3 regions of the Shewanella sp. SW1 genome follow, and region 1 is predicted to be linked to each of the others. Evidence: predicted binding sites of a transcription regulator. Region 1 holds the regulator's gene; each other region holds the start of a gene.
What was found. Region 1 encodes LexA, which represses DNA repair genes until DNA is damaged. Its sites were predicted from a motif close to TACTGTATNNNNATACAGTA; they were not measured.
Positions count from the first base shown of each region.

Region 2: a site for LexA is predicted at 1,638-1,657, ahead of L5M71_RS04275 (LexA family protein). Genes of this name have one in related genera too.
Region 3: a site for LexA is predicted at 1,297-1,316, ahead of recN (DNA repair protein RecN). Genes of this name have one in related genera too.

Region 1 is NZ_JAKKSG010000018.1:33,811-37,025, forward strand. It holds gene coxB (cytochrome c oxidase subunit II) at 1-116, opposite strand, end outside; gene L5M71_RS16245 (cell division inhibitor SulA) at 520-1,032, opposite strand; gene lexA (transcriptional repressor LexA) at 1,029-1,649, opposite strand; gene plsB (glycerol-3-phosphate 1-O-acyltransferase PlsB) at 1,810-3,215, shown strand, end outside.
Region 2 is NZ_JAKKSG010000003.1:244,269-247,483, forward strand. It holds gene L5M71_RS04270 (ATP-dependent helicase) at 1-1,342, shown strand, start outside; gene L5M71_RS04275 (LexA family protein) at 1,667-2,086, shown strand; gene L5M71_RS04280 (Y-family DNA polymerase) at 2,074-3,215, shown strand, end outside.
Region 3 is NZ_JAKKSG010000022.1:53,152-56,366, forward strand. It holds gene recN (DNA repair protein RecN) at 1-1,266, opposite strand, end outside; gene L5M71_RS18235 (AEC family transporter) at 1,395-2,357, opposite strand; gene lldR (LysR family transcriptional regulator LldR) at 2,648-3,215, shown strand, end outside.

The DNA of each region.
Region 1 (3,215 bases):
TGATAAACCTTGCCACTGATCTCGGTCACGCCAGGGGTCATGTTGAACCGCATGTCTGCGGCGGTCAACGGTGGTGCGAAAAGCACCACGAGTAAACAATACAACAATTGCTTCACAAGACTTCTCCTCTGCCAATTGCGAATAGCAACTACAAAGAAGAGCAACACAGTAAGTCTCAACTCTATGCAAACTCTTCAGTTCCCAAAAAAGCTTTTTTGACTTCAACGTGCGTTGGCGGCTGTTACTTTTAATCAAGTATTGTTACTGCTGGTAATTAGCCACGCTGGCACATACTGCTGAAATAAATCTGTTCTCTATTTTTAGTGGCGCTTCGAGTTCGATAAATACTCGATTCATTGACCACGGAAGGTGATATATCATCACCGACTTAACCAACCATACTTGCTGTTTAAATATTGATCAAGATCACTTATTTATCTAATTATCTGAAAAATTGCCAAAAAAAAGCCTCACATTCATAGGTGAGGCGGCTTTCAAGGTAAAAAATTAAATGAATATTTAGTGTACAGCGCTAAAAAAAGATTGCTGACCGAAGAGATTGCCTTGCTCAATGCGTACGTCGGCATGTAAGTGACTGTTTACGTCTTCAAGCACTATGCCCATAGCTCGGGCACTTTTAGCCACGATTTGTAGGCGTCGATTATCCCGCGCATCTAATGATTGAGTCCAAGTAATGACTGCACTGGACGTACCACTTGTCAGGGCTTTTTCCATCGCCCACAGGGTTTCGACTTCATCTTTAGCATGAACCAGTAAGACTCTATCCATACGCACACCTGCGCTGGCAAGCATTTGCTTGTAGCCAATACTTGGTGGGTTGATGAGCACTAACCAACGGCCCTGTTGGCTTAACTGAGCGAGTTGTGCACTCAGATGAATTAATTCTTGGCGACCTTGAGTCTTAGTTGGCATACAGGCGATAGGCGCATGGTGCCAGTCATAGTCGGCATCACGGACTTCATCGAGCCACAAGCCCGGATGGCGGGGGGCATTGCCAAGTAGTTTATTCATAGCCAATCTCCATTACGGATCACACCGACGGCGAGTCCTTCAATTGTTAAACTTTGGAAGCCTAAATCCACTTTAATCGGGGAGTAATCTTCATTTTCGGCATGTAGATAGACCACATTACCTTTTTTTTCGAAACGTTTAACAGTGACATCGTCATCGACTCTAGCGACAACCACTTGACCATTTCTAGCTTGTTCTACTTTATGAACTGCCAGCAAATCACCTTCGAGAATGCCGATATTCTTCATGCTGTCACCCTTTACTCGCAGTAAAAAATCGGCGGCGGGATGGAACATGCTTGGGTCGACTTGGTAGTACTGTTCAACATGTTCTTGGGCGAGGATAGGTTCACCTGCGGCCACTTGGCCGATGAGCGGTAAACCTGTTTCAGTCAAATCTTCGATTTCCGCAGGCAGACGAATGCCTCGAGATGTGCCTGGCATGATCTCAATGCAGCCCTTTTTTGCCAACGCCTTAAGATGTTCTTCAGCCGCATTGGCGCTCTTAAAACCTAAACGGGTTGCGATTTCTGCCCGAGTGGGTGGCATGCCAGTATCGGCAATATTTCGTTTAATTAGCTCTAATATTTCAGCTTGGCGTGGCGTCAAAGGTCTCATGGTGTTTCCTGTTTTTCTATACAGTTACTGTTAGTATATACAGTATTATTTGCAGCGCAAGTATTAACCACTTTTTAGCTATGTTGGAGAGAATTAGCGAATATTGCCCATAGTCTGGTATTCTATCGGGCTAGTAAACGCACTTAATTGCATAAGAATAATGCCTAAACACGACTCTCTTTGGTTGAAATCATTACGTTGGATCCAAAAACACTTAGTGCACACTATTGTGGTGCCTCAGGATCCCTTTGCCGATCTGAATCTGGATGCTTCCAGACCCCTTGTTTATGTGATGAAAACAGAATCCCTTAGTGACATAGCTGCTTTGAGCGAAATAACGGCTAAGTTAGGTTTACCAAGCCCTTATGAGCCTCTAGTGGCTAATGGTGTGACTGCGCCTCGGGTTGTCTGTCTTCAAGGACGTAAGCCACTGTTTGGCGAGCGTGCTGGTAATGAGCCTTTCCTCGAATGCTTTATGCGTTTGTTAGCCGTGCATAAGGAACGTCCTGAATTGGATATTCAACTTGTGCCTGTGAGCTTGTATTGGGGTCGAACGCCAGGGAAAGAAGACGACACTATGAAGGCGGCCGTATTTGAGCGGGAAAACCCGACTTGGTTGCGCAAGTGCTTGATGATTCTGTTCTTAGGTCGACATAACTTCGTGCAGTTTTCGAATGCCGTATCCCTGCGTTACATGGCTGACGAACATGGCACCGACATGGGGATTGCCCATAAGTTAGCACGGGTTGCGCGCGTGCATTTCCGTCGTCAACGTAAGGTAATGACAGGGCCTGTGCTGCCAAACCGCCAAGCACTGTTTCATTCGTTGCTCAAATCTGAGTCGCTGCGCAAAGCGATTCAAGAAGAAGCCGCCAGTAAAAAGATTTCTGAGACCCAAGCGCGCGAGACGGCTATTGAGTACCTCGATGAAATCGCAGCAGATTACTCAGATAGTTTAGTGCGTATTGCCGAGCGTTTTTTAACTTGGTTGTGGAACAAGCTTTACAGCGGGATCAACATTAAAGGCGCCGAGCAAGTTCGCCAGCTGCACCATGATGGTCACGAGATCGTTTATGTGCCTTGCCATCGCAGCCACATGGATTACCTGCTGTTATCGTATATTTTGTATTATCAAGGCATGGTTCCGCCGCACATTGCTGCTGGCATCAACCTCAATTTCTGGCCCGCGGGACCTATGTTCCGTCGCGGTGGTGCCTTCTTCATCCGCCGTAGTTTTAATGGTAACAAGCTGTACACCGCAGTATTTCGTGAGTATTTAGATCAGCTGTTTGCTAAAGGTTATTCGGTGGAATACTTCTCCGAAGGTGGCCGTTCACGTACTGGCCGTCTGTTGGCGCCGAAAACTGGCATGATCGCCATGACGATGAACAGCGTACTGCGCGGTATTGAACGTCCTGTCACACTTGTGCCAGTGTATTTAGGCTATGACCATGTGATGGAAGTAGCGACTTACCATAAAGAGTTAAGCGGTAAGAAAAAGAAAAAAGAATCTGTGTGGCAGGTGTTCGGTGCCATTCGTAAATTAGGTAATTTCGGCCAAGGTTA
Region 2 (3,215 bases), on a different contig from region 1:
CACGCCTGATACATCGGTTATGGTAGTGGGTGATCTTAATCAGTGCATATACGAATGGCGAGGAGCACAGCCTGACTTTATGGACGGGTTATTTGAACAACATTTTCCGCAAACAAAGGTATTCCAGCTTTCATGCACCTTCCGATTTGGACATGAACTTTCGTTGATGGCCAACTCTGTTATTCGGCGCAACTCTTCGAAGTTGACTAAGCTTTGTGTCAGCCACCCCAGTACACCAAAAACAGTGGTCAATATTCACTTCGATAAAAATATATCTAATGTACTATCAACTCTTTTGATGGATAAAGGTACGCAAGCTATCCTTTCGCGCTCTAAGGCAAATCTTGCTGAAGTTGAAATTATTTTACGCTTATTTGGGCTTCCATACCGATATTTGACTGGTTCAAGCTTTTTAAATACTCGAACAGAAATTGGATTACTGGTAGTCGCGGTACTGTTGTGTGTTTATGGCGACCTGCGTTTACTTGAGCGCCATCCAAACAAACAAGGTTTTATCTACGGATTTCTAAAGGAGGCTGGATTTCGTTGGCAGCAAGGACAATTCAAAACGGCTCTTGATGGTTTAATGGCTCCCCATGCAGACCTATTTACTGTATTGGCCGGAATATTCGATGGTGTGGAATACCAAAAGGACCGTTTGGAACGGCTTATTACAATTTGTAAGAAAGATACTGAGGGGACGCCTGTTCTAGGAATATTAAAACGTCTGAGCATGATTGGTTACATTGATAGTATCGGTTCTGAAGGGGTAAGGCGAACAAATTCAAATGATAGACAGCGAGGCATTGTTCGAATAGAGGAATTATTAGCGTTAAATCCAATCGACTCTCTTACATTTTTAAATCTTATTTTACATCCAAAGGACGTCGCACCTCGTTGCGAACCATTAACTCTATCGACATTACACGGTTCCAAGGGGCTCGAGTGGGATAATGTTATATTGGTCGGACTTAATGATAGTGAGTTTCCTAGTGGTAAATTCGATAGTATTTACAAAGCATCGGCTTCGTTACACGACTCGCTTTCAGATGAAGAAATTGAGGAAGAGCGGCGGTTGTTTTATGTTGGTGTTACTCGTGCAAAGCAGTATCTCAATTTAGTCGTCCCCTTAGACGATGGGTTAACGCGATGGTTTAATAATCGCTGGGATAGCTCTCCTAAGCAATCACCTGTAGCTACTCGATTTGTTTACGAAACTGGCTGGACTGCTTGTAAAGCCACCAGTAATGCAATTTATGCAAATTCCCTTGAAAAACGATATTTGGAAATCAGCAAATTTCATCAATGGTATTTAAGGGATCTTCAACGACTGAAAATTTAGTGATTTATTTTAAGTGGTCTGCTGAAGAGTTGATTGAGCGGGTTAATAGCTGGAATGCGAGAAAGGCTACAATGAAACCCGCTCATATTCTTCTGGCCTTAGTGAACAAGGCTGGCTAGAGTTAAAAGCGCAAGTTTAATTTGTTATGCGTTAACCATAATTTGCTACGATTATCGATTTTTTAATCATATATACATTCAAACAGAAGCTTAAACCCGCACCCATTGAGTTTTAGTACAGCTAATCTCTAAATCAGTAGAGTTAAACTTGCCAGCCGCATGATTACTGCTAGAATAACTGTATGTTTAACCAGTAGTGTTAGTTATGCGTATCATACCAATCTATGCAAGTGCAGGGCTCACAGGGTTTGAAAGCCCTGCTGAAGAGTATCGCCAGCTTGGCCTGAGTTTAGATCAACTCCTGATTATTCATCCAAACGCGACCTTTATGGGGTTTGCTCGGGGGGATTCAATGCAGGGCGTTGGCATTTATTTTGGTGACTTGTTGATAGTCGATCGCCATGAAACGGCCCGTGATGGTGATGTGATTGTCGCCAATTTTAACGGCGAGTTTGTTTGTAAAATTATCGACAAAACTAGTCGGTTACTGCTATCCGCAAACGAGCAGTTTCAGCCTCAACCTATCCATGATTACGACACCTTCAGCATAGAAGGTGTCGTAGTGAGTTCAATCCGTTTTCACCGCCAAAACCCGACTTTAGCTAATTTAAAATGTATGCTCTAGTTGATGCCAATAGCTTTTATTGCAGCGCTGAGCAGGTGTTTCGTCCGGACTGGCGTGGCAAACCGATGATCGTCCTTAGCAATAACGATGGCTGCATCGTGGCAGCTAATCGTCAAGCAAAGGAGTTAGGGATCCCCAAATTTGCACCTTATTTTCAGTTAAAGGAACAATGCCAAAAGTTAGGGGTGATTGCCTGCTCAAGCAATTATGAACTCTATGCCGATCTATCCACCAAGATGATGAGTATTATCGGCCGCTTTGCTCCAGAGCAGCATGTGTATTCCATTGACGAGAGTTTTTTATCTTTTAAGCATTGCCCCGCAATCAAGTCGTTATTTGAACAAGGGCAGTTAATTCGCCGTGCAGTGTGGAAAGAAGCACGCTTACCTGTATGTGTAGGTATAGGCGCGACCTTAACGTTGGCCAAGCTGGCAAATCACGCCGCCAAAAAATTACCAGGTTATAACGGTGTTTGCGTAATAAATAATGAGCCAGACCGACTCGCTATTTTAAAGTCGGTAGAAGTGGGCGAGGTATGGGGGATTGGTCGCCGCATCAGTAAAAAGCTGGCACTAATGGAAATTAATACCGCTTATGATCTGGCAAGAATGCCGGCAGGACTCGCCCGCAAACAATTTAATATCGAGATTGAACGCACAGTAAGAGAACTCAACGGCCAAGCATGTAAACAATGGGACGAGGCGAGGGCTGATAAAAAACAAATATTCTCAACTCGCAGTGTGGGTGAACGCATCACTGATTATGAATTACTCCACCAAGCCTTAAGCAAACATATTAGTATCGCAGCGGCTAAAGCGCGTAAACAAGGCTCTTTGTGCAAAGCCATGCTGTTGTTCGCCAATAACTCACCCTATGATGAGCAACCAACAGGCGCTAAAACATTAGTTCACTTTCCATGTGCCACTAATTGCAGTGCTGAGCTGACCCGTGCTATGAGTGTCGCCGCCCCTAAGTTATTTCGACAAGGCGTGCGCTACTATAAAATCGGTGTTGGTTTGTTAGATTTAGTCAGCGAGAAACACCGCCAGTTTGACCTATTCAATGCACCCTCCGCTAATCCTCAGCTAATGCGCACCCTCGATAGTGTTAACCACAGCTATGGTAGCGA
Region 3 (3,215 bases), on a different contig from region 1:
TTGGCCAGGGTTAGTGGTTACCATAAATTCGATATTGTCACTGCCATTGGCTGACATTTGCTCGGGCTGGAAATTGACTTCGATCGTAAATTTACCCTTAGGCATATTCAGTTCGTGGATTGACTGAGTCACCAGTTTGTCGAGTTCTTTAGCATAGCGGGCACGGCTTTGGCTGAGCTTTTGCGCATTGCTAAGATAAGCGGCTCTACTTGCCTCGACTTGAAGCTGAATTTCTTCAAGTTTACTTTCATCACTGTCTAAGGTGCTTAGCTCAGCCTTTAATGCTAAATGATGCTCGGCCAGTTTATTCGGGCTAACATGATGCTTACGCGCCAGTTGCATGGCTTTTGATAGCCGTTCTTCTAAATAGGCAAAGTGGGTTGGATCGAGTTCAAGCTTACTCAAATAGTGCTGTAATTCGCCTGCACTTTCTTGCACTTGGATTAAGGCATCATTGAGCATAGTGTTGATATTGCTTAATGCGGGATCGTAGCTTTGCAGATCTTCGGCGAGGGAAACGACTCGATTGAGCAGCGACTCTATATTGTTCTCTTCGCCCTCTGTGAGTATATCTAAGCTCGCTTGACAGGTGTCAATCAACTCAGTGCCATTGGCTAAGCGTTTGTGCTCTTGCTCAATTTCATCGAACTCATCAACTTTAAGATCAAACTCATCGAGTTCTTCTACTTGATATTGCACTAATTGCTTACGGGCAATACGTTCATGCTGTGAGGCTTCGAGTTGTTTTAGGTCAGCCTCAATTTGCTTGCAGCGTTGGAAACTAGCGGCAACCGTATCGATAAGTAATCTGTGGTTGGCATAACTGTCGAGCAAGGTGAGTTGATGTTCACTCTTTAACATCGCATGGTGGGCATGTTGGCCGTGAATACCAATAAGTAACTGACCCAGTAATTTGAGTTGTGTCAGTGGTACTGGATTACCATTGATGTAGGCGCGTGATCGGCCATCGCTACCAATAGTCCGACGTAGGATGCACTCATCATCGAGTTCAAGATCGTTATCTTCTAACCAACGTTTTGCCAGTGGAATATCATCCAAGGAAAAGCGGGCGCTGACCTCGGTTTTATTGGCTCCGGGACGAACACTGCTGGCATCGGCGCGATTGCCTAGGCATAGGCCTAGCGCATCGATGGCAATCGATTTACCCGCACCAGTTTCACCTGTGATGCTGGTCATACCGGGGCGAAAATCCAGTTCTAAAAAACGGACGATAGCGAAGTTATTAATGCTGAGTTGGCAAAGCATAGTGAATTCCTGTCGAAAAATATACCAAACCACTGTATTGATAAACAGTATATACTGATTTTATATACAGTAAAGTGGCTTGGGTAAATAATCGGCATTATCGACAGTAAATATTTTTAATTAACTGATTATGCATAGGTTCTTACTAAGCTTTCTAAGATAGGTAAACTGAAGAAAGTGACTAAGGTGCCAAATAGAATACCCTGAGCACTGGTTGAAGCCTGAGTGTTATAACGCTGGGCGAGTAAGTACACGCTAGCCGCGGTGGGCAGTGCGCTCAAGATCACGCCCATGATCAGGTAGTCACCACTTACTCCAAAACGGTTAAGCATAAAGTAGACGAGTACCGGTTGGATAGCCAGCTTGAAGAGGTTGATAAGGCTCAATTCGATAAAATTCTTGGGGCTAAATACGCTGCTATCTTTCTGGTAGCGCATCGCTTTGGCAAGCACCATGCCGATAGCAAATAGGGCGCAGGGGCTTGAGGTATTGCCTATTTGCTGGATCATTAGCGCCAGCCCTGACGGCAGTTTTATCTCTAGCGCCGAAATGCCGACGCCAATTAAGCTACCAATAACGATAGGGTTTTTACCTACCGCCATCGCCATTATGACTAAGGCGTGGTGTTGTCTTTGGGTGTTAGTGGCCAGTTCCATCGAGACTAAGGCGACGGCAAACATCAGCACGGATAATAAGCTGGCAATCGCGGCGGCGACTAACGCACTTTGCTGCTGCGGAAAGAGGATGATGAGCAGTGGAATACCAATAAATGCCGTATTACCAAAGGTGGCATTGAGGGCTCGAATGGCGGCAACCGCGTGCTGTTTAGGGTTAGCGATCAGCGATAGCCCTAGGCAGACAAGATAAGTGATCACCATAGCTGTGCTGTAGCCCGCAATAAATCCCCATTGCAAAATCTCGCCAATCGGCTGCTGCGCAAGGGCGATAAGCATGATTGCAGGGAACGCAATATAGTAAACATATTGGTTTAGCACTTGGTCCGTATCGACGGGCAAGAGTTTTAGTTTTTGCACTAGTGTGCCGAGCAACATGATCCCGAAGACGGCAAACAGAGGGGTTAAAATGGTCATTTCCCTCACTCATCCTTACGATTAAATTTGAATAAACTCGTCCACCGTCGTCATTTTACTGTCGCTATGATTCTTGGTGGACAGAGTTACAGCACTTGCTTCTTTTTATGTCACTTTAGAGCCAGAGTTAGCGCCAGCGCAGTAAAACTCGCCACAAAATAACATACCATTTCAATCTAAGGCTATTGCGCTATGGTCGTATAAGTGAATAATTCAATGTTTAAAACACAATCACTTAGTGAATTTAGCGTTTTAACGTCAATACCCAATATGTGAAATTAGGATATGCAATGAGTGATGATTTAGGCGCTGAACTACAACTTGTCTATCTTTTTGTGCATTTAGTCAACGCGGGCAGTTTTTCGCAGGCGGCGAAGGAGCTCGATATGCCCATCGCCACTGTGAGCCGCAAGTTAGCGAAGTTGGAAGAGAAGCTCGATAAACAGCTTTTTATGCGCAGCACCCGCAAGTTGCGACTGACAGAGGAAGGGCTGGCGCTCTTTCAACGCTACCAGAGTGTGGTTGCTCAATTTGATGAACTAAGTGGTTTAGGCAGTGATAAACCCGAGGGCACCCTGCGCATCGCCGCGCCAATTTCGATTATTTCCATCGTGTTTATTCAAGCATTGAATGAATTTGGACGCCTGTATCCCGATATCCGTTTACACATTTCCCAGAGCAATGAGTTAGTGGATTTGATCGACAAGGGCATAGATGTGGCGATTGTTGGCGGTGCTCAGCCTGATTCTTCTTGGGTGTCGAGTACCTTAGGCGAGCTCGACTATTGCCTGTTTGCCACACCAGAATATTTGGCTCAGGCACCTAAGCTTGAGCATCCCGATGATCTTGAAGCCCATC